3 regions of the Cobetia sp. MMG027 genome follow, and region 2 is predicted to be linked to each of the others. Evidence: predicted binding sites of a transcription regulator. Region 2 holds the regulator's gene; each other region holds the start of a gene.

Region 1 (10,423 bases), on a different contig from region 2:
GACTCAGATCGAGTATGTTCTGACGCGCTTCACGACTGATCCAGGCATTGTGGGGCGTGACGATGAGGTTCCATCCGGCCTCAGACGCCGTGCGGCCGTCAGCCAGCGCTGTCAGCAGGGCATGGCCTTCCCGGGGCGGTTCCTCCGGCAGGCTGTCGACGGCCAGTCCACCGAGGTGCCCACGCTTCAAGGCGGCAAGTGCAGCCTCTTCATCGATGATGCCACCGCGTGCACAGTTGATGAGCAGGGCACCGGGCTTCAGCAACGCCAGGGCCTGCTCGTCGATCAGATGGTGTGTCTCAGGCGTCAGTGGGCAGTGCAGGCTGATGACGTCCGCTTCAGGCAGGAGGTGTTTCAGGCTCGGTCGTTGAGACGTCGACTCACTGCCCGGGCGCGCGGCGAAGGTGACGCGCATGTCGAACGCCTCTGCCAACCTGCCCACGGCAGTCCCCAGCTCTCCCTTGCCGACGATCACCAGATGCTTGCCGGCCAGTTGCAGGGTGGGGCGGCCCATCAGGCAGAAGGTATTGCTGCGCTGCCATTCACCGCTCGCGACATCTCCCTGGTAGCCAGGCAGTTGTCCGGCCAGTGCCAGCATCAACATCCAGGTGTGCTGTGCGACAGAGGCGGTGCCATAGGCCGCGACGTTCATGACGCGTATGCCTTGCGCCCTTGCCGCTTCCATGTCGATGTTGTTGGTGCCGGTGGCCATGACGGCGATCAGCTTCAATGTCGGCAGGGCCTCCAGATGCTGCGCCTCCAGGCGTACCTTGTTGACCAGCACGATTTCGGCACCCTCCAGACGCTCCACGACCTGCTCGGGCAACGTGGCATCATGGCAGACAAGCCCATTGACCCGGTCCTTCAGGCGGCTGAAGTCAAGACCGTCGCCAAGTGATGCCATGTCGAGCATCACGGCCTGCGGGCCAGAACCAGCGGCAGCAGTAGGGGGAGTTGCAGATGCGAGTTGGGGATCAGACATCGGTGTCCTCATGACGTGAGACGGCCGGGCGGCAGTGAATGAGGCCTGACCCTGGCCGGGCATGACGGCGCATTGCCGGGAATCTATCGAGGTGTTGCCCCGCAAGGGGCCGAGCACGCTATAATGTGGCCCTTTCGCTTTGACTTGAAAGACGTTCAACTGGCCTTATTGTACGCGTTCCGAAGCTGTGCTTGAGATGTCACTCATATTGATGTCTCCGGCACGTCTGATGCAAGGGCGCCGCAAGGCATAACATTGTCATGGTCCGCGATTCGCATTCATGCGCTCGGGACCAGTATCGTCAGGAAAAAACCATGCCGATCTATGAATACCACTGCAAGGCCTGTGGCCATCGGATGGACAAGTTGCAGAAGATCAGCGCCGCGCCGCTGACGGAATGTCCGGAATGCAAGACGGACCAGCTGGAAAAGCTGGTATCCGCCGCCGGTTTCCGTCTGGCGGGCAGTGGCTGGTACGAAACGGATTTCAAGTCCGGCAGCAAGAAGAATCTGGCCGGAGGTGGCGATAGCTCGTCCTGATGTCTCCCGTCATCAGGCCAGCTGTCATGCCTGCCATCCATGTGCAAGGTCATGCATGAGTGGCAGGCATCTCCAGCGTCAGGCCCTCTGAGACAGACGCGCACCAGTGCGTCGATCACGAATTTGAGCAACAAGGAATCAACATGCGCAGCCACTATTGCGGCAAACTGAACGAGACCCTGATCGATCAGGATGTCACTCTGTGCGGGTGGGTGCACCGCCGTCGCGACCACGGTGGCGTCATCTTCCTCGACATGCGCGACCGTGACGGTATCGCCCAGATCGTCGTCGATCCGGACACCGTCGATGCCTTCGCCACTGCCGACAAGGCGCGCAGCGAGTACGTCCTGCGCATCAAGGGCCGTATTCGCATGCGCCCGGAAGGCACCCAGAACCCGAACATGCCGACAGGCATGATCGAAGTGCTGGCCAAGGATGTCGAAGTGCTCAACACCGCACAGACGCCGCCGTTCCAGCTGGACGACCACAACAAGGTCGGTGAGGAAGTTCGCCTCAAGTATCGTTATGTCGACCTGCGTCGTCCGGACATGATCGACAAGCTGCGCCTGCGTTCACGCATCACCCACAGCGTGCGTGCCCAGCTGGAAGCCCTGGGCTTCCTCGACATCGAAACCCCGATTCTCACGCGTGCCACGCCGGAAGGGGCACGTGACTATCTGGTGCCGAGCCGCACCTATGCCGGCAGCTTCTTCGCGCTGCCGCAGTCTCCGCAGCTGTTCAAGCAGCTGTTGATGGTCGCCGGTGTCGATCGTTACTACCAGATCGCCAAGTGCTTCCGTGACGAGGATCTGCGCGCCGATCGTCAGCCGGAATTCACCCAGATCGACCTCGAGGCCAGCTTCGTCGACGAGAAGGACATCATGGGCATGACCGAGACCATGATCCGTGGTCTCTACAAGGAAGTGCTGGATGTCGAGCTGGGCGACTTCCCGACCATGCCGTATTCCGAAGCCATGCAGCGCTTCGGTTCCGACAAGCCGGACCTGCGCATCCCGCTGGAGCTGGTCGATGTCGATGACCTGATGAGCGGCGTGGACTTCAAGGTCTTCTCCGGCCCGGCCAAGGATGACAAGGGCCGTGTCGCCGCGCTGCGTGTGCCGGGCGGTGCCAGCCTGTCACGCAAGGAAATCGACGCCTACACCAAGTTCGTCGGCATCTACGGTGCCAAGGGCCTGGCGTGGATCAAGGTCAACGAGCGTGCCAAGGGCATCGAGGGTCTGCAGTCGCCGATCGTCAAGTTCATGGAAGACGTCGTGGATGACGTGCTGGACCGCTGTGGCGCCGTCGATGGCGACATCGTGTTCTTCGGTGCCGACAAGGCCAACATCGTGGCCGAGGCCATCGGTGCGCTGCGCGTCAAGCTGGGCGAAGACCTCAACCTCTACACCCGCGAATGGGCACCGCTGTGGGTCGTCGACTTCCCGATGTTCGAAGCCGATGCCAATGGCCGCCTGAGCGCGCTGCACCACCCGTTCACCGCGCCGTCCTGCACCCCGGAAGAACTCAAGGCCGATCCGGAAGCGGCACTGTCTCGCGCCTATGACATGGTCATCAACGGCACTGAGCTGGGTGGCGGTTCCATCCGTATCCACGACCAGGCCATGCAGCGTACCGTGTTCGAAGTGCTGGGCATCGGCGAAGAGGAAGCGGAAGAGAAGTTCGGCTTCCTGCTCGACGCGCTCAAGTTCGGCGCGCCGCCCCATGGTGGTCTGGCCTTCGGTCTCGACCGTCTGGTCATGCTGATGACCGGCGCCAAGACCATTCGTGAAGTCATCGCCTTCCCGAAGACCCAGAGCGCTGGCTGCATGATGACCGACGCCCCGGGGGAAGTCAGCGGCGAGCAGCTCAAGGAGCTGAACATCCGTCTGCGTCAGAAGGTCAAGGTCGAAGAAGAAGGCGGTCAGGCCTGATCCAGGCGAATGACCCCGGGGTGATCAACCTCTCCTGACAGGCGCCATCAGCGCCCGGGAGAGGGGTAGTCCCGCGCAAGCGGGCAAGTGACCCCCGGCAAGGCGGTGTGAGACTGTTACCTGCAGATGATGCAGGCAATGACAGTGTCGCACCGCCTTTTTTGTGGCATTGTGGCTGGTTATATACACAGTAAGCTGGAAAGACGACAGGGGTGGAGCGGCAATGAGTGTGAGACGTGAGGCGGTGGCATGATCATTCTTGGCATTGATCCGGGATCACGCCTGACCGGTTACGGCGTACTGGACGTCTCGGCGGCTCAGCCCCGCTATGTGGACAGTGGCTGCATCCGCATGTCCCAGGTCAGCCTCGACCAGCGGTTGGCGCAGATCTACGCCGGTATCAGTGAAGTGATTGCCATGCATCGCCCGGCGGAGTTCGCCATCGAGCAGGTCTTCATGTCCAAGAATGCCGACTCCGCGCTCAAGCTCGGTCAGGCTCGTGGGGCAGCCATCGTGTGTGCGGCGAACCACGGCCTGCCGGTATCAGAGTATGGGCCGCGACAGATCAAGCAGGCTGTCACGGGGTCCGGTGCAGCAGACAAGACGCAGGTCCAGCATATGGTGACCCATACGCTCAAGCTGTCTGCAACGCCTCAGGCGGATGCCGCGGATGCTCTGGCCATCGCGCTGACACATTGCTTTGCACGCATGCGACTGACCCCGAGCAGCGCGCAGCTGGAGGCGTTGGGCCTGGGGGCGGGTGCAGGGCGCAAGAGTACCCGCGCACGACGCAGCAGTAGCTGGCGTGACTTTGAGCCGGGCAAATGAGGTGTCTGCCGGTCACGTAGGGTCTGAAGAGTGTCTGGTCAGGGGCTGAAGAGAGTGGGGAGCAGACTCCGGCGTGTGCCGAAGACGGCCTCTACAGGCGAGAAGTGACAAGCCCGCTTGCGCCAGATACGCTATCGTTATCAATAAATTCCAATTTTTCAGTCACTTGTGGGCTTGTTTTCACGATGTCAGGCAGCATCTTGCGTTCTGCTGGCATCCGCATGCTGCCTGCATCTGGTCTCATGGCGACAAGTGACTGTCAGATTCATGCGACAAAATCGTCGTGACACTCGGACATGCCGCCTGCACGTTATCTTTGGTAGGCTTGCCCGCAACGCAACAACCCGTGCCGCCTGACACCTGATGTCATGAGCAGGCGGCACTGAAGACTCAAGGACAGCCCGAAACATGATTGGACGTCTGACCGGGCGTTTGCTCGAAAAGCAGCCGCCTCATCTGGTACTCGATGTACAGGGTGTGGGCTATGAACTTGAAGCCTCCATGAATACCTTGCTGGGTCTGCCGGCTGTCGGGGAGGACTGTCAGCTGTTCACCCATCTGGTCGTGCGTGAAGACGCCCAGTTGCTCTATGGCTTCGGCAAGGAGCCGGAGCGTCGTCTGTTCCGGGAATTGATCAAGATTTCCGGGGTCGGGCCGCGCCTGGCGCTGGCGATTCTTTCGGGAATGGAGCAGGCCGATTTCATTCGCTGCGTGCACGACGAAGACAGTCGGGCACTGACTCGCTTGCCCGGCGTCGGCAAGAAGACGGCGGACCGCCTGATCATCGAGATGCGCGACCGGCTCAAGCATTGGACGATTCCGCAGGACGATGGTCTGTCGGAAATGGCGCGCGCTTCGCAGCCACAGCCGCCGGTTACCCATCCCCTGGCCGACGCCGAAGCCGCTCTGGTCGCGCTGGGCTACAAGCCGGTCGAGGCGGCCAAGATGCTCTCGGGACTCGAGACAGGTGCCTCCACGGAAGCCCTCATCAAGGCGGCGTTGGCCCGCAAGATGGCCAGCTAGCGCACGTGTCTCGTGCCTGATAGCGTGAATGACAGAATAGGCACGACCTGATTGGATTTATTGACTAGGGAATGGCCGGCGACTGGGGTAGAAAGTGCGCGCTTGATTGCATTGGCGCAAGATCATTTCACTGCCTCGGTCAGACCACCTCTCGCCACATGATTCATGTCTGCAGCATGAGTCATCAGGAGTTGAGCAAGCATCATGATGGAGTCGGATCGACTGATCTCCGCGGCCACGCATGATCCGGAAGAACGGATCGATCGCGCCAATCGGCCGCGAACGCTGAATGAGTATATCGGTCAGCCGATCGTGCGCGAGCAGATGGAAATCTTCATCAGTGCCGCTCGCGGTCGTGGCGATAGCCTGGATCACACCCTGGTATTCGGGCCCCCGGGACTTGGCAAGACCACTCTGGCACACATCATTGCCAGTGAGATGAGCGTGGACATCAAGTCGACGTCCGGACCGGTTCTGGAGCGGGCAGGTGACCTGGCCGCCATGCTGACGAATCTCCAGGAAGGCGATGTACTGTTCATCGACGAGATCCATCGCCTGTCACCGGCGGTCGAGGAAGTGCTGTATCCGGCGATGGAGGATTATCAGCTGGATATCATGATCGGTGAGGGCCCGGCTGCCCGCTCGATCAAGCTGGAACTGCCACGATTCACTCTGGTGGGGGCGACGACCCGGGCTGGTCTGTTGACCGCGCCCCTGCGAGATCGCTTCGGCATCGTTCAGCGCCTCGAGTTCTACGATATCGAGTCGCTGACCGGTATCGTCTCGCGCAGTGCGAAGCTGTCAGGCATGGAAGTGGAGATGGATGGCGCGCGCGAGATCGCACGACGCTCGCGAGGGACGCCGCGTATCGCCAATCGGCTCTTGCGGCGGGTGCGTGACTTTACCGAGGTGCGCGGCGATGGCCGTCTGACGCTGGATGTCGCGGACAAGGCGCTCAACATGCTCAATGTGGATAGCCACGGGCTGGATCATATGGATCGCCGGTTGCTGCTGTCGATGATCGAGAAGTTCGATGGCGGGCCCGTCGGAGTGGATTCGCTGGCGGCCGCCATCGGCGAGGAGCGCGATACCATCGAGGATGTGCTGGAGCCCTATCTGATTCAGCAGGGGTTCATGATGCGAACGGCGCGCGGGCGCGTCGTGACCAGTTCCGCCTATCAGCATTTCGGCATCACGCCGCGTGAGACCCAGGCGCGTCTGACGCCGGGTGGGAAGGAGGACGCATGATGTCGTCTCTGCAGACATCTAGACCCGGCGAGGAAACGTTGACTGAGCAGACGGGCGATTTTCATCATGCGGTGCGGGTCTATATCGAGGATACCGATGCGGGTGGCATCGTCTATTACGTCAATTACCTGCGCTTCATGGAACGCGCACGCAGTGAATGGCTGCGCGCACGTGGCTATTCCCAGCAGACACTTCTGGAGCGCGGTATCCAGCTTGTCGTGCACAGTGTGGCCAGTCGCTATCATCGTCCTGCGAGACTGGATGATCTGCTTCAGGTCACGGCAACGGCAGGTGAATTGCGGGGCGCGCGCCTTGTCTTTCATCAACAGGTGATGAAGGACGGGGTGATGTTGAGTGATGCCGAGGTGGTGATTGCCTGTGTCGATGCCAGCACATTGCGTCCGCGTCGATGGCCAGTGGAATTGCTGAACGCTCTTGAGGTCTGAGTCACCGATACCAGATTGACCGAGAGTCGCCGTGGTCAAGGCGTGAACGAGTGAGACGCCGTTGCAGCCATCCTTCTGGTCGGATGTCAGGCGACGGAGTCGGACGAATGTTAAGGGTGTCGCCTCACCGGCGGCACTGACTGAACCAAGTAAAAGAGGGATTTCCGTGGAAGATTCGATGTCGATCATTTCGCTGTTCGCGAATGCCAGCCTGGTGGTGCAATCCGTCATGTTGCTGCTGTTGGCGGCTTCCATCGCCTCCTGGGTAGTGATCTTCCAGCGGGGGATGGCATTGTCACGAGCGAAACAGGCGTATACCGCCTTTGAAAAGCGTTTCTGGTCCGGAGTGGATCTCAATCACCTCTACCGTGAATTGCCCAGTGAAGAAGAGGCGACGCCGGGTGCTGCAGGCGTCTTCCGTGCAGGCTTTCGTGAGTACAGTCGTCTCAAGCCCAAGTCCAGCAATGCCGATGCGGTGATGGACGGCGTTCAGCGCAGCATGCGTGTCACGCTGTCACGCGAGGAAGAACGTCTCAATATCCATCTTCCGTTCCTGGCCACCGTCAGCTCCGTAAGCCCCTATGTGGGTCTGTTCGGGACGGTGTGGGGCATCATGGGCTCTTTCCAGGCACTGGGGACTGCACAGCAGGCCACTCTGACCACTGTCGCTCCCTGGATTGCAGAAGCGCTGGTCGCCACCGCCATGGGGCTTTTTGCCGCGATTCCGGCAGTCATCTTCTATAACCGTCTGGCCAGCCGTGCCGATCAGCTGCTGGGCCGTTATGAAGACTTCGCCGAAGAGCTTCACTCCATTCTGCATCGCAATCTGCACGGCCGTGGCAGCAACGACGCCTGAAAGGAGAGTCGAGCATGAAAGGACCTTACAGCCGGGGGCACAAGCGCAAGCTGTCCTCTGAAATCAATGTGGTGCCCTTCATCGATGTCATGCTGGTGCTGCTGGTCATCTTCATGATCACCGCGCCGATGATGACCCAGGGGGTACAGGTCGAACTGCCCAAGGTCACCTCCAAGCCCATCGACAATCCTGATGACGTGACACCGCTGATCGTCTCGCTGGATGACAGCGGCAACTACTACATCGATCTGGGCTCTGATCAGGACAAGCGGACTCCCGTCGCCCTGGATGACCTGGGCAGCAAGGTGGCCGCCATCGTGTCGGAAAAGCCCAAGACACCCGTGCTGGTCAAAGGTGCCAAGACAGCGCCATATGGTGATGTGATGGGGCTGATGAGCACTCTGCAGGGGGCGGGCGTTCCCAATGTCGGGCTGATTTCAGAACCGCCGAACGAGGGCTGATGGATGAGTCAGCCGGAAATCGAAAAGCGTGCAGGCTATGGATTACCCGTCGTGCTGGCCGTGGGTCTGCATGTGGTCATCCTGGTACTGACCCTGGTGAGCTGGCCTGAGTCCGAGCCGGATCAGAGCAGCACGACCATCGTCAACGCGACGCTGGTCAGCACCGAAACGACGACCAATCAGCCCCAACAGGCCAAGGCCAGCAAGGCGCGGGACGCCGCCGAAGAGGCCGATGAGCGTCAGAGTGCCAAGGAGGAGGCCTCCCGGGAAGCGGAGCGCGCTGCAGAACAGCAGAAAAGTGCTGCGCGCGAGAAAGCCGCGCAGCTCAAGGCAGAGCAGGCCAAGGCTGCCGAGCAGGAGAAGGCGGCACAGGCCAAGGCGGCTGAGCAGTTGAAGGCGGAACAGCAAGCGGCTGCCGAGGCGGCAGACAAGGCCAAGGCAGATGCAGCGCGTCGGGCGGAAGAAGCCAAGGCGATTGCGCTTGAGCGCAAGAAGGCTGAAGCTGAAAAACAGGCCAAGGCAGACGCCTTGAAGAAGGCGGAAGCCGAAAAGGCGGCCAAGGCCAAGGCGGAAGCGGAGAAGGCCGCCAAGGAAAAGGCAGCCGAGGAAGCGCGCAAGAAAGCCGAGGCGGAAAAAGCCGCGAAGGCCAAGGCAGAGGCTGAAAAGGCGGCCAAGGCCAAGGCGCAGGCTGAAAAGGAAAAGGCAGCCAAGGCAGCCGCCGAGAAAGCGGCGAAGGAAAAGGCGGCCAAGGAAAAGGCAGCGGAAGAGGCTCGCAAGAAGGCAGCCGCGGAGGCCGCGCGCCAGAAGGCGCTTGCCGAGAAGGCGGCACAGGCATCAGCCGGGTCACTGGATAGTCTGATCGACAGCGAAAGTGACGCCATCAGTGGCGCCAAGCAGGCCGCACAGGCGGCCAATGGCTTTGAGAGTCTGCTCAAGAAGTATGTCGGGCAGAACTGGAATCGGCCTTCAGGTACCGTACCCGGCATGACGGTGACGCTGCGCGTCTCATTGCTGCCGACAGGAGAACTTGTTTCGGCTGCGGTCAGCAAGAGCAGTGGCAATGCCGCCTTTGATCGTTCCGCGATTCAGGCGATACAGAAAGCAGCACCGTTTACCGAGATGCAGGACCTGCCGGCTTCAGCCAAGAGCCAGTTCCGCAACTTCAATCTGTACTTCAATCCAGAGGACCTGGGCCGATGAGACGAGTGACTACATGGATGATGGCAGCCGCCATGCTGGTCGTGACCAGCATGGCGCGAGCGGACCTGACCATCGAGATCACCAAGGGCAATGACAGCGCGACGCCGATCGCCGTGGTGCCGTTCGAGAACCTGACGGGGGGAAGTCTCCCTCAGGATCTGGCCCGTATCATCTCGGATGATCTGGCGCGCAGCGGCCAATTCGAGCCGATCAAGCGTGACAACCTGATCGCGCTGCCGGGGACTACCCAGGATGTCTTCGTCAATGACTGGAAGCGTCTCGGCGCCAGCTATCTGGTGGTCGGGCAGGTCAAGAATGCGAGCAGCGGTGGCTACAGCATTCAATACGAGCTGATGGATGTGCTCGGGAACAAGCGCATGCTGGGAGAAGTCATCACGGGCAGTGATGGCCAGTTGCGTTCGCGCGCCCATTACATGAGTGATGAAATATTTGAGGAAATCACTGGAATTCGCGGTGCTTTCTCGACAAAAATCGCCTACATTACCGCCAATGGCGTGGGTGACAACATTCGTTTCGCACTGTATGTTGCCGACTCGGATGGCCATGGTAGTCAGGAGATTCTTGCATCCGATGAACCGATCATGTCTCCTGCATGGTCGCCGGATGGAAAGAAACTGGCGTACGTGAGTTTCGAATCAGAACGGCCTGCGATTTATGTTCAGGAGCTGGGAAGTGGTCGTCGTGCCAAACTGACCGGTTTCCGTGGCATCAATGGTGCTCCGGCCTGGTCTCCGGATGGCCGCAAGTTGGCGATGGCATTGTCAAAGGATGGTCAGCCCGAGATTTATGTGATGGATATCGCGTCACGCAAATTCCAACGTCTGACCAACAATCCTGCGATCGATACCGAGCCGGACTGGCTGCCGGATGGCAGTGGCATGGTCTTCA
Region 2 (10,423 bases):
GCACAATCGTCACGCTCTGCGCCAAGAGACGAGCAAAGGCCCCGAAAACGACACCACCCGCCGCGGTGGCCCGGGCGGGTGGTGATCACATGCCGGCGTGGCTGCGATGGTGAGACAGGACGGCAGCGCGACGAAACCGCCTCGTCTTCAGGAACGTTACAGCCCCTTGGGCGCGTAGATGCCCGGCGCGTTGCGCCAGTAGCCCTTGTAGTCCATGCCGAAACCGAACAGGAAGCGGTCCTCGACATCCAGACCACAGAAGTCGGCCTTGAAGCCCGGATAGGCCTTGCGATCGTGCTTCTTGTCCACCAGCACACAGCTGGACACGCTGCGCGCACCCGCTTCACGGCAGTACTCGATGATGGCCGCCAGAGTGCCACCCTCATCGAGGATGTCATCGACGATGACCACGTCACGACCGGCCATCGGCAGTTCCGGATTGACGCGCCAGAACAGCTCGCCACCGCGCATGGCACCGCGGTAACGCGTCGCGTGCAGATAATCGACTTCCAGCGGGAACTTGAGTCGGGTCAACAGCTGACCTGCGGTAATCAGGCCGCCATTCATCACGCAGTAGAAGATCGGCATGCGATCACCAAGGCTGCGGGTCAACTCCCCGGCCATGCGATCAAGTGCGACCTCCAGCTCTGCCTGGGGAATCAGGCAGTCGGCGTTGTCCATCACGTCTCGCATTTCGGCATGCAGGGCGCTCAGGGAGTCAGGCGTCGGAGTCAGCATCGGGAGTTTCCTGGGTATCACTGGCCTCATCTCCACGTCGGGCGGACGTGGCAGAGGATGTAGCAGCGGAGGATGAAGCAGAACGGCGGGACCCGCTCTGCGCAGCGTGTGACGGCGAGGCTTCAGCGGCCTTGCCGTCCTGTTCGTCTTGCGGTCGGCGCGGGGACGACTCGCGATCAGCATTCGTGTCGCCTTGAGGAGCAGCGCCCTCGAGGGACAGTACGTCAGCGAAGTGCAGGCGCTGCCCCGGCAGGGCCACGCGTGCATCGTGCTCACGGATGATGTCATGGATGCGCAGCAGCACATCCTGCTTGATGGCGTGATACTTCACCCAGTCGGTCGTGCGCGTGAAGACGTACACGAAGAAGTCCAGAGAGTGTTCACCGTAGCTGTTGAAGTTCACGATCTGGGTCCGCGTCTGGTCGATCTCGTCATGCCCTTCCACCATCTCGCGGACCGCGGTGATGATGTCACCGACCCGGGTGGCATCTTCGTAACGCAAGCCGATGGTCTCGAAGATGCGCCGGTTGTACATCCGTGACGGATTCTCCACCGCGATGCTGGTGAAGATGGCGTTGGGGATGTAGAGCGGACGCATGTCGAAGGTGCGGATGCGCGTCAGCCGCCAGCCGATGTCCTCGACGGTGCCCTCGATCTCGCGGTCCGGCGAGCGAATCCAGTCACCGACCTTGAACGGGCGGTCGAGATGGATCATCAGGGCACCGAAGAAGTTGGCCAGCAGATCACGCGCGGCGAAGCCCACCGCGATACCGCCGACGCCACCGAAGGCCATCACGCCGGACAGTGACACACCGAGATTCTGTAGGATGGCCAGACCCACCAGCACGATCACGACGGCACGCAGCAGCTTGCTGATCGCCGAGGCCGTGGTGGCATCCATCGCGTTGACGTTGGTGCCGGGCGGTGGCGTGGTACGCAGCGACTCGAAGCGCTTGATCATGCGAATCAACGCCCAGGCCAGCGCCAGCAGGGTGATGATCTGGCGCACCGTGCCCAGATAGGCCTCCAGGCTGCCGGGCGCGAACTGATGGGCAAGAATGTCCAGCGCGACCAGCGACCCCATGCTGTAGAGCCACAGAGACAGCGGATGGCGCAGCCCGTGCAGCAGCGCGTCATCCCACAGGTTGCGACTCTTCTCGGCATGCACGGCCAGGCGACTGAGCAGAATGCGCTCGCTCAGATGCAGCACGACCACGGCCACCAGCACCAGGGCGAGGTTGATCCCCCAGAGTGGCAGACCGAAGGTCTGCTCCACCCAGTTGCGCAGCGGCTCGACCCAGTGATTGATCATCTCTTCGGCAGGCGCCGCCAGCTTGTCGGCAGCCGCCTCGGTGGCGGATTTCTCAGCCATGTGGAGTCCTTGGGTGACGTCTGGAGGAAAAGCCCCTCAAGGCTGGCTCATTCAGCCAAGCCCGATGGCATGGCCACCTGCTCGAGCGGCTGACTGGCCGCCAGCGCCTCGAGACGTGCATGGGTACGCCGCCAGCGAGACAGCCCCGCAAGGCCCTCGAGCGTCGGGCGGGCGCGCCCGTAGCGCAGACGCGCCTGACGCTTGCCGGCATTGCGCTGCTCATCCCCATCGAGGCTGTCGAGCACGGCACGTGCGGCGGCGGGATCATTGCACACCAGCGCCATGTCGCAGCCGGCATCCAGTGCCAGACGAGCGCGCACTTCCGGCTCGCCCTCGGCCACGGCAGCCGCCATGCCCAGGTCATCGGAGAAGATGGCACCCTTGAAACCGAACTCCTCACGCAGCAGTCCCAGCCAGCTTGGCGAGAAGCCGGCGGGGCGCGCATCGAAATCGGGGTAGATGACATGAGCCGGCATCACGCCACCCAGGCGATCCGCCAGCGCCGCGAAGGGCTTGAGATCATGCTCGCGCAGCTCGCGGAAGGAGCGGGGGTCGATCACGCGCTCGCGGTGGGTATCCGCCGCGATGCCACCATGACCGGGATAATGCTTGCCGACCGCAGCCATGCCAGCTTCGCGCAGGCCCTCGATGAAGGCGGTCCCGACGGCAATCACGTCCTCGGGAGTCGTCCCGAAGCTGCGGTCGCCGATGATGGTGGAACCCGCGACATCGATATCCAATACCGGCGCGAAGGTGATGTCGCAGCCAATGGCAGCCATCTCCATGCCCAGCAACCAGCCGGCGTCACGGGCAAACCCGAGCCCTGACGACTGGGCATCATCACCGCAGCCGTCACAGTCACGTCCCAGGCAGCAATGTGCCAGGGCGCGCATCGGCGGCAGGCGGGTCACGCCTTCGCGCAGCCGTTGCACCCGTCCGCCTTCCTGATCGATGGCGATCAACAGATGTGGATTGACGCGGCGGATCTCACCGCACAGCGCCAGCACCTGCTCGGGAGAAACACAGTTGCGCGCAAACAGGATGACGCCGCCGACGGCGGGGCGTGCCAGTAGTTCACGTTCGTCAGACGTGAGGGTATGCCCCTCGACGTCGAGCATTACGGAGCCCAATGGCTGTGTCATGACATCCTTCCTGTCCATGGCCTGCTGGCCGTGTCATGCGCTGCAAGGCATGGCACGCACGGCAGGGTTTCATGTCGTTACGGGGCTCGGCAGCCTGGAAGACAAGCCTCAGGACAGGCGGCCGGCGCGAGGAAAGGCGCAATTCTAGCCGACTGAGCGCGACTCGAACAGTCGCGAGCACCAGCCGCCAGGCAACGCAGCGTCAGGCGTGCAACAGCACTGGCGTTCCGGCGGGCGCATGCCGGTAAAGGCACAGCAGATCCTCATCGCGCAGACGAATGCACCCATGGGAGGCCGGGGTGCCCATCGGCTCGCTGGTCGGCGTGCCATGGAAGTAGATGTAGCGCCGCAGGCTGTCGACGCGCTGTCCCGCCGCGTTGCGGCCACGGTTGATGCCGGACTCGCGACCGCTGAGCCACAGGATACGCGTCAGGATCCAGTCGCGTTCGGGGTGCTCGGCGGCCAGTCGAGGCGTGAACACCTCTCCCGTGAAGCGCCGCCCACGATAGACGGCACCACGCGGATTGCCCTCCCCGATCGCGGCGCGAACCACATGCCAGCCGGTCGGCGTGCAACCGCTGCCATCGAGCTCGCCGATACCGTTGAGGCCGCTGGAGATCGCACAGGCATGCACCAGCGTGTCAGGGTCAGCCGCGGGGGGCGGCGCATCACGACTGCCACTCGGCGCGTCATTGCGTATCTCGAGACGCTGGCGGGTGAGATCCACCGCCACCCAGCAAGCCATCAGCTGGCCGCCTGGGTGACCGCTTCACCATCTCCGAGCGAGGCCGGCAGCGGAGCCGCCATCGCCGCCACCACCACCGGACGCATGTGCTGGATCAGCTCGCGCACACTGGTGTGATGGCCGTATTCGGCCTCTTCGATATCGCGCAGTGCGTCCAGTCCCGAGAAGGTGAAGATCACGCTGCCGAGCATGAAGTGCAGACGCCAGAAGCGCTCGTTGTCTGGCAGGTCCGGCGTCGCAAGCTTCAGGAGCTCGGCGAAGCGGCTGAAGACCGTGCCGTAATGCTCGCGGATGTAGCGACGCATGTGGCCCTGCCCCTGGGTATAGGCAAGCCCGAGCAGGCGCATGAAGGTACGCAGGCTGTTGCGCTCGGCCGGCACCTCCAGCACCGTGCGCGCCATCACTTCCAGCAGCGTTTCCAGCGGCACCTGACGACCGGCATGCTGCTGCTCGACACTGTCGAGTGCCGCATGGAAACGCTCGCTGAAGGGGTCGAGATAGCGGGCGAACACTGCCTGGATCAATGACTTCTTTGAGCCGAAGTGATAATTGACCGCCGCCAGGTTGACCTTGGCCTTGCTGGTGATATTGCGCAGCGAGGTTTCGGCGAAGCCTCGCTCGGCGAACAGGACCTCGGCGGTATCGAGGATACGGGTAACGGTATCGGTCTGGGCCATGGGCGGATGCCTTGTCAGGTGATCAGTCACGAGGGGGCACGGGAGTCCTTGTCCCCCCGGGAAACGGCAAGGCCGTGGCCCGGGGGCGACTCTTCTCATGCAGGTCAATCAAACGACATGTCGGTCTTCACGCACCGCGTGTCAGGCAGCGACTCCGAGGCGGAGGCTGCCACGAGCCGTATCCCGAGCACAGGACAGAAGCACAGGACACACAGGGTCAGGTACCGGTAGCCTGATGCGCCCGACGAACATTCGTTTGAAACAAGATAATTCTAGCTGTCCATGCCATGACTGGCAATTGCTGGTTGTTTCAAACACTCGACAGCCAAGACCGGCAGGACGCGCATTCACGCGGGACGCTCGGGGACGGGATGGTCATGGGGTGTCCCGGACACCCGCTGTCTCGCGTCAGCATGTCGATGTCGACGAAGATGCCGGCAACGTTGCTGCCAAAGCACCCACGATGCCTTGCATGACCGCCATGACTGGATACAATGACAGTTGTATGGATGCACACCCCGTGCCGTCAGCTCAGATGCCGCCCAGGCAAAAGGCAATGCCCATGACTCAGCCGCTTACTCCGCGCCAGCAGGATGTCTTCGACTTCATCATCAAGACCATCAAGTCCTCAGGCTATCCGCCAACGCGTGCCGAAATCGCCCAGGCACTGGGCTTTCGCTCACCGAATGCCGCGGAAGAGCATCTGCGTGCCCTGAAGCGCAAGGGAGCCATCGAGATGGTACCGGGCACCTCGCGGGGCATCCGCGTGCCGTCTCTGGCCGAGGCGGAAGAGGATAGCGAGCAGGGCCTGCCGGTCATCGGGGAAGTGGCCGCTGGCAGCCCTATCCTGGCCAGCCAGCATATCGATCGTCATTGCCCGCTGCCCAGTGACTACTTCTCGCCTGCCGCCGACTATCTGCTGCGCGTGCGCGGGGTCTCGATGAAGGATGTCGGCATTCTGGAAGGTGACCTGCTGGCCGTGCACCGCACGAGCAGCGTGCGTGACGGACAGATCGTGGTGGCGCGTCTGGGGGATGAAGTGACGGTGAAGCGTTTCCGTCGCGATGGCCATTACGTATGGCTGGAAGCCGAGAACGAGGACTTCGCTCCCATCAAGGTGGATCTGCGCACGGACAGCCTGGAAATCGAGGGCCTCGGCGTGGGCGTGATCCGCGATGGCGGCCTGCACTGATCTCAAGGCTCGCAGGCAGTCTGTCCTCACAGCGCTGACGCGCAGATGACGATTGTCGCCATCAGGGCATCCACGAAAAAACCCGCCGATTGGCGGGTTTTTTCGTGGCTGGCAGACATGCGGGAAGTGCTCAGTGCACCATGCCTTCCGACTGCTCGTCCTCATCATCCTCGCCATCCCACAGGCGGGTGCGGGTGATGGCGTGATCGATCATCTCACGCGCGACCTCGAAGCGATTGTCACGCAGCAGATCGGCAGCTTCATCGGAGATGCGGATACTGAGAAGTGGCTCACCTTCACTCTCGGCGGCACGCAGGATCACTTCCCCATCTTCCATTTGCACGATTTCAAGTACGGCGGGATCGGACACGTCATTCCTCCTGCACGGCATCCTGAGGATACCGGCGTCGTTGTGATCGTCAGCTTGACGGCGGGCAGGCCCTGCGACTTGCAGTCACTGGCGACAATGCAGAAAAAAGTACGACCACAGCCAGAGCCATGGTCGTACCGGAGAATGCAGGGCTTGCCACAATGCCGCCAGTCTAGCACCCGTCATGCCAAGGCGTCACCTGAATGACAGGTGCGTGACATGCCAGCGCCTTCGGGTCAGGCAAGGCGCGACGCTACCACTCCACATTCGACTCGCGAAGGTGTGACAGCAACGCCTTCATGGCGCTGACTGCCGTGGCGAGACGCTCTGCCAGAGGCGCATTGGCCGCCGCGGCGATGATGAGACCATCGCCACGCGCCTGGCCTTCCTCACGCCGGGCAGCACCGCCCTCTTCATGCAAACGCGTGATATCGGCCACCAGCTGGCTCAACCAACTGTCCGGCTGCGCCTGCAGGCTTCGCAACTGCTCGATTTCCGCCACGGGAGTCGGCGGTGTGGCCAGCCGCTCGCGCCAGCTGCCCTCAGGCCAGCGTGCCGACGCGGCGCACTCCTCGATCAACGAGGCCAATGCCAGCTCCATCAACGCCAGCGCCCCTTCCTCACCGGCCATGCGCCGTGCGACGGCATGCTCATCACGCGTCGCGACGGCCGCCTGCTCCAGCAGCAACTCGGCCTGATACAGCAGTTGATTGGTGCGGCCACGCTGGCTCATCAGCTCTTGGCTCCCTTGCGCTTGTCCTCGACGACCCAACGGCCGTTGTCGAAGGTCGCCTTCCACCCCGTCGCCTTGCCATCCTCGTCCGTCATCACGAACTGCTCCTTGGCCTTGCGCGAGAAACGAATCTGCGTCGGGCGGCCATCGGGGTCTTTCTCCGGCGCCTTGAGGATGAAGTGATACTTCTCCGGCAGCTCGTCGGCATGCGCCTTGAGCTCGCTGACCAGCGGCGGACGCGTCTCGCGATTCTTGGGGAACTGACTGGCGGCAAGGAACAGGCCACTGGCGCCATCACGCAGCACGTAGTGATCCTCGACCTTCACGCAGGCAAGTTCCGGCATGGGGATCGGGTCCATCTTCGGCGGTGCCACTTCCCCGGACTTGAGCAGCTTGCGGGTGTTCTTGCAATCCTCGTTGGTGCAGCCGAAGTACTTGCCGAAACGCCCGGTCTTGAGCTGCATGTCGGCACCGCACTTGTCGCACTCGATGACCGGCCCATCGTAGCCCTTGATGCGGAACTGACCCTGCTCGACTTCATGTCCCACGCAGTCCGGGCTGTTGCCGCAGACGTGCAGCTTGCGCTGCTCGTCGATCAGATAGCTGTCCATGGCCGTGGCGCAGATCGGGCAACGGCGCTTGGCACGCAGTGCATCGGTCTCGGCATTCTCATCCGCGTCAGCGGCGACCGCCTCATCCCCCGGCAACAGGTCGATGGTGGTCTTGCAGCGCTCCTTGGGCGGAAGGTTGTAACCGGAGCACCCCAGGAAGACGCCGGTGGAGGCGGTACGGATCTGCATCTCGCGACCACAGGTCGGGCAGGCGATATCGGTCGGCACCGGCTGATTCGGGCGCATGCCCTCTTCTGACTGGGCGTGATCCAGCTCGGCCTTGAACTCGGCGTAGAAGGCATCCAGCAGTTCACGCCAGTTGCGCTGACCGTTGGCCACCTCATCGAGGTAGTCTTCCATGCGCGCGGTGAAGCCGAAGTCCATCAGGTCCTTGAAGGATTCACTGAGACGATCAGTGACGATGTCACCCAGCTTCTCGGCGTAGAAACGCCGATTTTCCAGCGCCACGTAACCACGATCCTGAATGGTCGAGATGATGGCCGCATAGGTCGAAGGACGGCCGATGCCGCGCTTCTCCAGCTCCTTGACCAGACTGGCTTCGGTGTAACGCGCCGTCGGCTTGGTGAAGTGCTGCTGCGGGTCCAGCTCGACCAGCTCCAGCACCTCGCCGATGGCCAGGTCCGGCAGTGACTGGTCCTCTTCCTTCTTGCCCGCCGGCTTCATCACGCGGGTATAACCGTCAAACTTGAGCACCCGGCCCTTGGCACGCAGCTCGTAGCCATCGACCTCGATGGTCAGGGTCGAGGACAGATACTCCGCCGGCACCATCTGGCAGGCGACGAACTGACGCCAGATCAGCTCATACAGACGCTCCGCGTCACGCTCCATGCCGGTGAGGTCCGTCGCGCGACGCGCCACCTCGGAGGGACGGATCGCTTCGTGAGCTTCCTGGGCGCCTTCCTTGCTGGAGTAGACGTTGGCGGCCTGCGGCAGATAGTTGTCGCCGAATTCCTCAGCGATGAAGTCCCGCGCGGTGGCCACCGCGTCCGCCGACAGATTGGTCGAGTCGGTACGCATGTAAGTGATGTAACCGGCCTCGTAGAGGCGCTGCGCCATCATCATGGTCTTCTTGACCGAGAAGCCGAGACGACTGCTGGCCGCCTGCTGCAGGGTCGAGGTGATGAAGGGGGCATTCGGCTTGGAGCGGGTCGGCTTGTCTTCGCGATTGGAAATCGCGAGCCGAGCGGTACGCAGCGCCGCGATGCGATCCAGCGTTTCCTTCTCGCTGGTCGGACGGAAGGCCTTGCCATCCTGACGCGCCAGTTCGAAACGGATCGCCTCGCCGCTGGTCGCGGCAAGCTCTGCGTGCACATCCCAGAATTCTTCCGGAATGAAGGCACGGATCTCACGCTCGCGCTCGACGATCAAGCGCACGGCAACCGACTGCACTCGCCCGGCCGACAGCCCACGGGCCACCTTGGCCCACAGCAGCGGCGAGACCATGAAACCGACGACACGATCCAGATAGCGACGCGCCTGCTGAGCATGCACGCGGTCCATCTTCAGATCGCCCGGCTCATCGAAGGCCGCCGTGATCGCCTTCTTGGTGATCTCGTTGAACACCACGCGCTTGTAGCGGGTATCGTCGCCACCGATGGTCTCGCGCAGGTGCCAGGCAATCGCCTCACCTTCGCGGTCCAGATCCGTCGCGAGATAGATGGTGTCGGCCTTCTCGGCCAGGCGCGTCAGCTCGGAGACGACCTTTTCCTTGCCGGGCAGGATCTCGTAATGCGCCTCCCAGCCGTTCTCCGGGTCTACCCCCATGCGACGGATGAGCTGCGTCTTGGCCTTCTTTTCCTTGTGAGCCGCCTTGGCTTCCGGCGACATCTTGCGCGTCTCGGCTGCCTGACGGGCACGCTCCTTGGGATCGGTGGCCTGCTTGCCGCTACCGCTGGTCGGCAGATCGCGGATATGCCCGACACTCGACTTCACCACGAAGTCGTTGCCGAGATACTTGTTGATGGTCTTGGCCTTGGCAGGCGACTCGACGATCACCAGTGACTTGCCCATGGTTGCTCGCATCTCCTGGCCGGCGCTGACTGCACCGGCGAATGACTCGTAGCGCTGGGTTTTATCCCAGCCTAAAAATGCGCCTACCCTACCCCAGCATTTCAGCGCTGACCAGCAATGTTGCCAGCACCACGACATGTGGGTGGTGGCAGCGGACATCACACACCACCCCGAATCTCGAGAATCGACGCCCGAGGCATGACGCGGTCATCGACCGGCACCCGGACCTGCCAGACCCGCCAGATGCATGTGTCGCCATGACGACAGGCAAGCCATGACTATATATAAGTGGCCTTTTCACGATTCGTCACATCAGTGTGGCATTACTGACACAGGCAGTGGCAGGCCTGCGGGTCAACGTAGATGCCATCCCCACAGCCGGGGCCTCTCGGATCACGCCGTGTCTGGCTGACCACCAGCCTGACGCCAGCGCTTGTGAAGACGCAAGTCATGTCGCTACCATCGCCACCATGGCAGCCGAATCACTCACGCGCTACCACACCAATCAACCACGACACTCGACAGGCTCCCTTTACGTCGTCAATGTAGTAAAATGACAACACAAACCGCCTGACCCCTCACGCAAGTGTTCAAGGAGTATGTTCTCATGCCGCACGCGTTCAACGGCCCGATCCGCCGCACCAAGATTGTCGCCACACTCGGTCCGGCCAGTGACAAGCCGGGCGTCCTCGACGCGATGATCCGTGCCGGAGTGGATGTGGTTCGCCTCAACTTCTCTCACGGCAGCCCCGAAGACCACCGCATGCGTGCCGAGGCCGTCCGTGCCGCCGCCGCCGCCCAGGGCCGCAGCG
Region 3 (10,423 bases), on a different contig from region 2:
GGTCGTGGCCGACTTCGATGATGGTGCGCATCTGCTCGAGCGCCTCCCCATCCTCGCCCCCGAGCTGGTGATCGTCGACTGGCAGATGCCGCAGCTTGATGGCCTGACCCTGATGCGCCATCTCAAGCAGCGTGATGCCGCTCTCAAGGTCGTGCTGCTGACCGCCTCCGACGACAGCCGCCACCTGCTGGATGCCATCCAGCAAGGGGCGGATGGCTACCTGATGAAGGACACCGCCCCCGAACGCATTCTCGAGCGCCTGCAGGCCGTCATCGACGGCAAGCTGGGGTTGGAGGAAGAGACCTTGCTGCTGCTGGCCAGGCGCCTGCAGCAGGACCACCGCCAGCGCTCGGCACGCGAACATGCACCGCCGGAAGGTGGCGTTCCCACGCCGGGTTCAGCCGTGCCGCTGACCGAGGCGACAGACGCTGCCCTGACTGACGGCATGGCTGAGACCGAGACGGCGGACTGGCATCGCGGTCTGACCGAGCGTGAGCGCGATACCCTCAAATGGATCGGGCGCGGCCTCAGCAACAAGCTGATCGCGCGCGAGCTGGGCATCAGTGACAGCACGGTGAAGGTCTACGTCAAGAATCTGCTGCGCAAGCTGGATCTGCATTCGCGACTGGAGCTGGCCGCCTGGGTCTACGCCCACCCGCTGACGCCAGCGAGTGATGCCAGCCGAGCGCCCGCCGAGGACGCGACAAGCGCCAAAGAGGCCATGACACGGGCCGAAAAGGAGAGCCTGAGATGATGCGCTTTCTCGAACAGTTCGCCTCCGCCTCACCCGCCTCGACGGCCTCGCCCTTCAGCGCACAGGCGATTCTCGACAGCCTGAGTGATGCCGTGGTCGTGGTGGATGCTGACAGCACGCTGCTCTATGCCTCGCGTGGCTGGCAGGCCCTGAGCGGACACGAATCGAGCGGCCCACGGGAAGACACGCCAACCGCCTCTCGGACGGAGGGGGGCGGCACGGCACCGCGGCGCCTGCGGGAAGCACTGCACCCCGCAGATCACGCGCGCTGGGACGTGCTCGCCCGGCACGTGTCACGCCGTGAGCGGCCTGACTGCTGGCGATTGCGCATCCTCGGGCCGGACCACCACTATCGCTGGTGTGAAGTCCGTAGCCAGTCGCTCTCGCTGGCCTCGCCCTGGCCCGCCACGCTCACTCTGCATGACATCAGCGAGCGCGTGCAGCAGGAGCAGATCGACGCCGCCAACCTGCGCAGCCTGACGCGCCTGATCAAGGGCCTGCCCGCGATGGTCTATCGCGCGCGCAACAACCGCCACTGGTCGATGGAGTACATCAGTGACGGCTGCCTGGCCATCACCGGACTCAGCCCGCGCGAGCTGCTCGACCACCCCTCCCTCACCTACGGCGACATGATCCACCCCGAGGATGCCGACCGCGTGTGGGACCAGGTACAGGCCGCCCTTCAGGCACACACACCCTTCACCCTTGCCTACCGCATTCGTCACCGCGATGGCGACGTGCGCCGGGTACAGGAAAAGGGCCATGGCATCTATTCACCTGACGGCACGCCACTGGCCGTGGAAGGCATCATCTTCGCCGTCGACACCTCGGACCTGGCAGGGGATTCTGCATGATCCGCAGAGCATGGCATCGACGTCGCATACTCCTTTATGGCTACCCTTTCCGAGCAATGTGCAGCCAGGTCACATCTCGCTAGCCTGTTTCGTTGTCAGTGTTTCACGACGTCATCACGTCACGAAACCTCAGGTAACGCATCAAGACACAACAAGAACAGGATGGTATCCATGACCCAACGTATCGCGATCATCGGCGCAGGCCCCAGTGGACTGGCTCAATTGCGCGCCTTTCAATCCGCTGCCGACAAGGGCATCGAGATCCCCGAGATTGTCTGTTACGAGAAGCAGGATGACTGGGGTGGTCTGTGGAATTACAGCTGGCGCACCGGCCTGGATGCCCACGGCGAGCCGGTCCACGGCAGCATGTATCGCTACCTGTGGTCGAATGGTCCCAAGGAGTGTCTCGAGTTCGCCGACTACTCCTTTGAAGAACATTTCGGGCGCCCTATCGCCTCCTACCCGCCGCGCGCCGTGCTGTTCGACTATATCAAGGGGCGTGTCGAGAAGGCTGGCGTGCGCAAGTACATTCGCTTCGGCTGTCCGGTCCGTCAGGTCACCTTCGATGAGACTACCCAGCAATTCACGGTCAGCGTGCATGATCAGGCGCTCGATCTGGTGACCAGCGAAGAATTCGATCACGTCATCGTGGCTTCCGGGCATTTCTCGACACCCAATGTGCCGGAATTCCCCGGTTTCGCGACCTTCAATGGCCGCATTCTGCATGCGCATGATTTCCGCGATGCACTGGAATTCAAGGGCAAGGATCTGCTGTTGCTCGGCAGCAGCTATTCCGCGGAGGACATCGGCTCGCAGTGCTACAAATACGGTGCGCGCAGCATCACCACCAGCTATCGCACCGCCCCGATGGGCTTCAAGTGGCCGGACAACTGGGAAGAGAAGCCGCTGCTGGTGAAGGTCGATCGCGATACCGCCTATTTCAGTGACGGCAGCCACAAGCGAGTCGATGCCATCATCCTGTGCACCGGCTATCTGCATCACTTCCCGTTCCTCGAGGAGTCGCTGCGCCTCAAGACTGCCAACCGCATGTGGCCGCTGGGGCTCTACAAGGGCGTGGTATGGGAAGAGAATCCGCGCCTTTTCTATCTCGGCATGCAGGACCAGTGGTACACCTTCAACATGTTCGATGCCCAGGCCTGGTGGGTGCGCGATGCGATTCTCGGCACCCAGACACTGCCGGCGAAAGCGGCGATGCAAGCCGATAGCCAGGCATGGCGCGAGCGTGAGGAAACGCTGGATAGCGACGAGGCGATGATCGTCTTCCAGGGCGACTACGTGAAATCGCTGATCAGCGAGACCGACTACCCGAGCTTCGATATCGATGGCGTGAATCGCACCTTCCTCGAGTGGGAGCATCACAAGCACGAGAACATCATGACCTTCCGCGATCACGGCTATCGCTCCTTGATGACCGGCACCCTGGCGCCCAGACATCACACGCCGTGGCTTGAGGCGATGGATGACTCGCTGGAAGCCTATCTGGCCCAGCCGGCCGAGGCCCAGGCGCCATCCGACGAGGAGTCAGCTGCTCCGGTGACGAGCACGCCGCTGGCCTCCTGACGCTTTCTGGTCACTGTACACAAGAGCTTCTGTTCACAGGGATGCAAGTCAGACGAGGCTGCACCAACGACTCGCCAGGCACCAGGCGGAGGGGCTCCCTCCGCCTTTTCATGGCCAGAAACATCAACAAAAACTCATATAGACTCGCATTCATGCAACGCATGTCTTTCGCTGGCGATTGAACGCCTCATTTTCCCGACACCTCACAAGGACGCCCGATCACCATGCGCATCACGCTCTATTTCCTGATCTCGACCCTGTGCGAAATCGGCTGGGCCACGGGCCTGAAGGTCGCCGACACTCCCCTGGAATGGGCACTGACGGTGCTGCTGGTCATCATCAGCCTGAGTCTGGTCACCCAGATCGCCAGGACACTGCCCGCCAGCACCACCTACGCCATCTTCGTCGGCCTGGGCACGCTGGGGACGGTGGTGACTGACCTGCTGTTCTTCGAGCTCGAGTTCCAGTGGTCCACGCTGGGCTTCGTGGTGCTGATGCTGATCGGCATCATCGTGCTCAAGACGGCCCCCGGCGCGCCTGCCGACAAGCAACCTCGCGCGAGTGCCACACCACAGACCACCGTCAGTGAATGAGCAGGAGGGATGACATGGATTGGGTCTATCTGATCGCCGCCGGCTGCTGTGAAGTCGTCGGCGTCACCGGTTTCAACCAGTACGCCAACCACCGCCGCCGACGGGGTGTGCTGCTGGTAACGCTGGGCTTCAGCGCCTCCTTGAGCCTGCTGTATCTGGCCATGGACACCATCAGCCTGGGCATCGCCTATGCCGTATTCTCCGGCATCGGCACCGTGGTCAGCGCCATCATCGGGGTGCTGTTCTGGCGGGAGCATTTCTCGTTTCGCCGCATGGCCTGCATCGGCCTCATCGTGCTGTCGATCGTCGGCCTCAACCTGACAGGCGGACATTGATCATTGCCATTCGTGCAATGACCAATTGCCGTCAGGTGCCTTTTTCTGTCGTCGGCAGTGCACTAGCCTCTCGGGCAACATTCGTGATCATGCCATTCAGGAGTCTTGCCATGAGCCTGTCCTTCTACGCCGTCAGTCACGAACGCGGCTTCTCTCCCACGCCCCTGCCCATCTGGACCGACAACGGTGACGTGTCTGACCTCTTCGAGACCGAGGCGACACCAGAGGTGGTCCGTCAGGAGGTCGAGGGTGTCCCGGGCGCCTTCCAGCTGCTCAATGTGCTGACGCCTGCCGAGGCCGACAACTTCGTCGCCACCCTGGAGGCAATGGGCTTCGAGGAGGATGCGCCCGTCTCCCTGCCGCGTTCGGTACGCCACAACCTCAACGTCAACTGGGTCGTCAGTGACGCCATCGATCAGGTCATCTGGGCGCGCTCGGCGCCACTGGTGACCGAGCAGATCCAGGGCGAAGGCGCAAAAGGCATCAATGCGCGCTTTCGTGTCTATCGCTACGAGGCCGGTGACTTCTTCAAGCCGCATACCGATGGTGCCTGGCCGGGCAGTCGCGTCATCAATGGCGAGATCGTCCAGGACGCCTATCCGGGCCTGATGAGCCAGTACACCTTCCTCATCTTCCTGAGCGATGGCTATACCGGCGGGCGCACCGAGTTTCTGGTCAGCCGTCGCGACCCCGAAAGGCCTGCCCAGTCACGGGACGACATCCAGACAGTCTCGGTCGCAACGCCCAAGGGCGGCGTGCTGTGCTTCCCGCATGGCTCGCACCCGCAGCACTGCGTGCACGCAGGCGAGCCGATCCGCGATGGTGCCAAGTACATCATCCGCAGCGATATTCTCTACTGATCACCACCTGCCGAGAACCTGCTAGCGACCGGCTAGCCGCTCGCGGCGGGCGAGCAGGAAATCGACCCAGGCACGCACGCGCGGGTTGTGCTGATTCTCGCGCGCGAAGACGACATGGATGCCAGTGTCGAAATCCGACGACGTGACCTGATGGTCCTCCAGCACCGCCACGAGGCGTCCCTGGTCCAGTTCTTCACGGATGGCCCAGAGCGGTTGCACCACGACACCAGCTCCCTCGAGGGCTGCCTGGGTCAGAATGTCGGCGTTGTTGGTACGCAACGCGCGTGCTCGCGCCGAGATGCGGTGCTCCCGCTCACCCTGCACCAGCCGCCAGTGATGATTGGCGGTGGTATAGCTGAAGGTCAGCAGGCGGTGCCGCGGCCAGCACGAAACGCTGGTCACTGATGTGCCGTGCGATCAGACTCGAGTCTTCCAGATGGCCGATGCGGATGGCGACATCGAACTGCTCCTCGATCAGATCCACACGCTGATCACTGCTGACGATATCCAGCGCCACCTCGGGGTAGCACTGCATGAATTCACTCACCAGCGGTGCCAGATAGAGGCGCGAATATCGCCACGGCACCGAGATGCGCAGCGGCCCCGCGACTCGCTCACTCAGCGTCTCGAGCTCATCCGTCAATTGAGCCACCTCGCCCAAGATGGCACGGAAACGGATCACGACTCGCTCACCGGCAGGCGAAAGCCGCACATGGCGCGTGGTGCGCACCAGCAACGGCTCGCCCAGCTGTCGCTCCAGATGATTGACGTGACGCGTCGCCGTGGAACTGGCGATCTCCAGCTCACGCGCAGCCGCATTGAAGCTCTGATGCTCCGCCACCTTGAGGAAGGTGCGCAGTCGTTGGGTCAGTTCGTTCATGGCTCTCCACAGTGAACCCGCCTTTCACGTAGACACCGGACCTTACGCCCGATGGCATTCGCCGATGCCGAGCATAACACCCTCGCCATCCGGGCTTCGCAGCGGCCACTTTCACTTGAGGCGGCTTTGCATATTAGCGGTTGCCTAACGCTTGCCTGCCACGGATACTGTATATAAATACAGCCATGACAGGAGAGCTTTCCATGACCGCATCTGCCCCCCTTGCCACTCACGAGACGTTGGCTCGCCCTCATCCCGCTCCTGCGCCATGTGAGCTGCCATACCCCCACATCACGGGGCGTGCGGGAATTTCCGGCTTTCCGTCACCGGCCGAGGATTACGCTGGCCGGACATTGGATCTCAACGAGCGGCTGATCAAGCGTCCAGCAGCGACCTTCTTCATGACGGTGGCAGGTGACAGCATGGAAGGCTTCGGCATCTACGAGAATGACACCCTGGTCGTGGATCGCTCCATCGACGCCCGCCCCGGACATATCGTGGTGGCGCTGGTCGAGGGCGAGGTGGTGGTCAAGCGCTACGAACTGATCGGCCAGCGGCCGTATCTGTGCTCCGGCAATGCCCTGTATCCGCCGGTGGCTATCGTCGATCTCGAGTGTCAGGTCTGGGGGGTGGTGCGCTCCGTCATCCACGAATACGCGGTATGAGCGCGCCGATGATCGGGCTGGTCGACTGCAACAACTTCTACGCCAGCTGTGAGCGAGTCTTTGATCCGCGCCTGGAAGGCCGCCCTGTGGGGGTGATGTCCAACAATGACGGCTGCGTGATCGCACGCTCTCAGGAACTCAAGGCGCTGGGCATCGAGATGGGGACCCCGGCCTTCCAGCTGCAATCCCTGGTACGCGAGGGGCGCATCCACCTGCTCTCCTCGAACTATGAGCTGTATGGCGACATGTCGGCGCGCGTGCGCGACGTGCTGGAGGAATACAGCGCGGGGGTCGAACCCTACTCCATCGACGAGATGTTCGTGCGCTTCGATGGCTTTGACCGCAACGCGATGCTGGCGCTGAGTCGTACCCTGCACCGCAATGTGCGCAAGTTCACCGGCATCCCGGTATGTGTCGGCGTGGCCCCCACTCGTACCCTGGCCAAGCTGGCCAACCGTACCGCCAAGAAGCGGCCGGAATTCGGCGGCGTCTGCGTGCTGGAACCTGCCGAAGTCGGCACCCAGCGCCTGCTGGAAGACACACCGCTGGGCGATGTCTGGGGCGTGGGCCATCGCCTGGTCGAACGGCTGGCACTGCAAGGGCTGCATACCGCCTGGGACCTGCGCTGTGCGGACCCGCGCGTCATCGGTCAGCGCTATTCCGTCGTGCTGGAGCGCACCGTGCGCGAGTTGCAAGGCACGCCCTGCTTCGAGATGAACGACCCCGATGATGCCCGTCAGCGCATCATGACCTCACGCTCCTTCGGCCGCATGACCGATGACATGAATGAGCTCAAGGATGCCATTCGCCAGCACGCCCAGCGCGGCGCCGAGAAGCTGCGCCATCAGGGCAGCCAGACACGTGCCGTGCTGGTCTTCCTCAAGAGCAACCGCCACCGCCCGGATCTCCCGCAATACTCGCCCAGCACCATCATCGAACTCCCCGAACCGACCAGCGACAGCCGCGAGATACTCGCCGCCGCCCATCAGGCGCTCGAGCGTATCTATCTGCGCGGCTATCGCTTCATGAAGGCAGGCGTGATGCTGCTGGACCTCATCGACCAGCCCCGAGAGCAGCTCTCGTTGCTCGACAGCGAGGCCGATATCGCCAGACGAGAACGCAACCAGCAGCTGATGGCGACACTGGATGCGATGAATCAGAAGATGGGTCGTGGCACCGTGCGTCTGGGCGTCGCGCGCCCGGATGCCGCCTGGCAGCTGCGCTGCGCGCATCGCAGCTCACGCTATACCACCCGCTGGCAGGAGCTGAAGCGACTGGGGAGCCCCCCTCGGCTCCCTACAACGTCAGGCGCGACGCAAGAAACTCGACAAAGGCACTGATACGGGGCGAGAGCGTGCTGTTGCGGTAGTACACCGCCTGGATCAACTCACGCGGATTGGGCGACTGGACCTGCCCCGGCAGCACTTCTACCAGAGCGCCCGACGCCAGGTCATCGGCGAGCATGAAGCGGGAGATCAGCGCGATGCCGTGGCCGGCCAGGCATAGCTGGCGCATGACTTCACCGCTGGAGGTGGAAAGGTGCGGCGTCGTTTCCAGCTCCCGGGGCGCACCCTTGAGTGGCCAGCGATTCAGGCGACTGGGCGGCAGGAACCCCAGCAGGCGATGCGACGCCAGCGCCGCGACGCTCGTCGGCGTGCCATGCCTTGCCAGATAAGCGGGGCTGGCGACCAGGTGCAGGGTCGAGCGCCCCAGTACCTTGGCGTGCAGGGTCGAATCCTCGAGCTCGCCGATGCGAATGGCGACATCGGTGCGCTGCTCCAGCAGATTGATGATGTCGTCACCCGCCGAAAGCTCCAGGGAAATGCCGGGATAGCGACGTTCGAACTCTCCCACCAGCGGCACCAGCTGATGCAGGACGAAAGGACTGGCGGCATCGACCCGCAGACGGCCGCTGGGTTGATCACGCTGCTGACGCAAGACGTCTTCGGCCTCGCTCAACTGCTGCAGCCCTTCCCTGATGCGCTCGACGAAAGCACGCCCCTCGTCCGTCAGGGCGACGCTGCGAGTGGTACGAGTCAACAGCGGTGTCTCAAGCTCGCTTTCCAGCCGCTGGATGGCCCGCGACACCTTGGCCACGGGCACATCCCGCTGCTTGGCGGCAGCACTGAAACCTCCGCTGTCGACCACCGCCAGCAACCATTCAAGGTCTTGTGAGCGACTGCGCATGATGAAACTTCTCCCAGAAGACGATGGCCCTTGTCAGACCTTGATGACCCCTTGTTCGGCCCGAATCCTTGCAGAAATCGCAATGATCGGCACCTGTCAGGCACTTCTTGCACCATAATCACGCACCGCTTCCAAGCGATCACGCCATGGCCTTCCGTGCTCAGTTCCTGCCTCGCCGGCTCTCGCCGGGGCGCAGCATGCGCACCCGCGCCTTGGGAGTACGACGTGGCAGCATCGGCGGCTCGGGGGGCTGGTCGATCTTCATCGAGGCCTCGAGCTTGCTGAGCCCCACTGAGCCCCCCAGGGTGGTGGCGAATTCGGCATCACCCTGCTCGCGCTGATTGTCTGAGGGCGTGCCCGACGTGCGGGGTTCACCACTCGCTGACAGGTCCGGTGGCGGGATGATGACCCAGGCGAAGGTCGGCAGCGTCAGGTTCCAGTAGATGGCCGGAAGTCGAATCATCAATACCATCACGATGGCCGCGCCTGTCGCCCAGGCAAGCGGCATCCCGAGCTCGAGCAGCGTGATATAGAGAATCCCGCCCGCCAGCGACGCCGAGGCGTAGATTTCCTGACGCAGCACCATCGGCACGCGGCGCGCCAGTACATCCCGGATCATGCCGCCTGCCACGCCGCTCATGGTGCCCATCACCACGACAACGATGCCGTCTACCCCCATCGTGCGGGCCTTGTGAGCGCCCAGCACGGTGAACAGCGCAAGGCCGAAGGCATCCGTCACGGGCAGAAAGACCCGCGTCAGGCGGTGGATGTAGTGAAAGCCCAATGTCGCCACGCCCACCGTGAGCAGGATCACCCAGAGATAGACCGGCTGCTCGACCCAGAACACCGGCCTGATGCCCAGCACAAGATCACGCAGGGTGCCGCCGCCGATACCGGTCACGGCGCCGAGCACCAGCATGCCGATCGGGTCCATCCGCGAACGACAGGCCACGACGACGCCTGTCAGCGCGAAGATCATCACACCGGCCAGATCCAGCCAGGTTATCCAGTTCATACCCATAGCATCCTCAGACGACGAAACTGTCATTCATGCGCCACACGCGAGCGTTATGGCCGTTCATTCAGCGGCCAGTCCGCGACGCGCCGTCACGCTGGGCGCCTCACCGAAACGCTGTTGATAGGCACGAGAAAAGTGCGCCAGATGGGTGAATCCCGTGGCAAAGGCCGCCTGGGAGACACTGACCCGACTGTCGGCGAGCACCCGCTGTGCATGATCCAGACGCATGCCGAGATAGCACTGCTTGGGGGTCTCGCCGAATTGCGCCACGAACAGGCGCGTCAGCTGGCGCTGTGACTGCCCCGCGAGCCGGCAGACCACCGGAATGGGCAGGGCCTGGGCAAGATTGGCCTCCATCACCGCCAGCGCCCGCACGACACTGCGCGGCAACGACGAATCGCGCGGAGTCGGGCTCTCCACATTCACGGCCGTGCGCTGGTGCATGATCTGACGTCCCACGGCATCGGCCAGCGAAGGGCCATAGAGCCGCTCGATCCAGGCCAGCATCATGTCGATGCTGGCCGCCCCGCCGGAGCCGGTCAGACGCTCACCCTGCCATTCATAAGGGGCCGAGCTGACGTCCAGCTCAGGAAACTCCTGCTGAAAGGCAGGCACGCTTTCCCAGTGCAACGCCACCGGATGCCCCGCCAGCACACCGGCCCGCGCCAGAATGAAGGGGGCGGTATCCAGTCCCCC

The links. Region 2 encodes LexA, which represses DNA repair genes until DNA is damaged. Its sites were predicted from a motif close to TACTGTNTANNTANACAGTA; they were not measured.
Region 1: ruvC (crossover junction endodeoxyribonuclease RuvC) is a predicted target of LexA. The motif match lies at 3,626-3,645, and genes of this name have one in related genera.
Region 3: PJK54_RS11395 (LexA family protein) is a predicted target of LexA. The motif match lies at 6,023-6,042, and genes of this name have one in related genera.

What each region holds. Positions count from the first base shown of each region.
Region 1 is NZ_JAQJIO010000004.1:312,093-322,515, reverse strand. It holds gene PJK54_RS07220 (D-2-hydroxyacid dehydrogenase) at 1-982, opposite strand, end outside; gene PJK54_RS07215 (FmdB family zinc ribbon protein) at 1,297-1,521, shown strand; gene aspS (aspartate--tRNA ligase) at 1,665-3,452, shown strand; gene ruvC (crossover junction endodeoxyribonuclease RuvC) at 3,702-4,280, shown strand; gene ruvA (Holliday junction branch migration protein RuvA) at 4,689-5,303, shown strand; gene ruvB (Holliday junction branch migration DNA helicase RuvB) at 5,508-6,551, shown strand; gene ybgC (tol-pal system-associated acyl-CoA thioesterase) at 6,551-6,997, shown strand; gene tolQ (protein TolQ) at 7,176-7,853, shown strand; gene tolR (protein TolR) at 7,868-8,314, shown strand; gene tolA (cell envelope integrity protein TolA) at 8,318-9,514, shown strand; gene tolB (Tol-Pal system beta propeller repeat protein TolB) at 9,511-10,423, shown strand, end outside.
Region 2 is NZ_JAQJIO010000005.1:289,633-300,055, reverse strand. It holds gene PJK54_RS08810 (hypoxanthine-guanine phosphoribosyltransferase) at 157-738, opposite strand; gene PJK54_RS08805 (mechanosensitive ion channel family protein) at 719-2,110, opposite strand; gene nagZ (beta-N-acetylhexosaminidase) at 2,158-3,252, opposite strand; gene PJK54_RS08795 (L,D-transpeptidase) at 3,455-3,997, opposite strand; gene PJK54_RS08790 (TetR/AcrR family transcriptional regulator) at 3,997-4,674, opposite strand; gene lexA (transcriptional repressor LexA) at 5,237-5,866, shown strand; gene PJK54_RS08780 (hypothetical protein) at 5,997-6,236, opposite strand; gene PJK54_RS08775 (DUF6586 family protein) at 6,490-6,969, opposite strand; gene topA (type I DNA topoisomerase) at 6,969-9,611, opposite strand; gene pyk (pyruvate kinase) at 10,219-10,423, shown strand, end outside.
Region 3 is NZ_JAQJIO010000007.1:160,300-170,722, reverse strand. It holds gene PJK54_RS17840 (response regulator transcription factor) at 1-754, shown strand, start outside; gene PJK54_RS11425 (PAS domain-containing protein) at 751-1,608, shown strand; gene PJK54_RS11420 (NAD(P)-binding domain-containing protein) at 1,780-3,189, shown strand; gene PJK54_RS11415 (DMT family transporter) at 3,414-3,782, shown strand; gene PJK54_RS11410 (DMT family transporter) at 3,797-4,117, shown strand; gene PJK54_RS11405 (2OG-Fe(II) oxygenase) at 4,228-4,977, shown strand; partial or broken gene PJK54_RS11400 (LysR family transcriptional regulator) at 4,999-5,857, opposite strand; gene PJK54_RS11395 (LexA family protein) at 6,061-6,522, shown strand; gene PJK54_RS11390 (Y-family DNA polymerase) at 6,531-7,862, shown strand; gene PJK54_RS11385 (LysR substrate-binding domain-containing protein) at 7,819-8,709, opposite strand; gene PJK54_RS11380 (trimeric intracellular cation channel family protein) at 8,870-9,724, opposite strand; gene PJK54_RS11375 (GlxA family transcriptional regulator) at 9,788-10,423, opposite strand, start outside.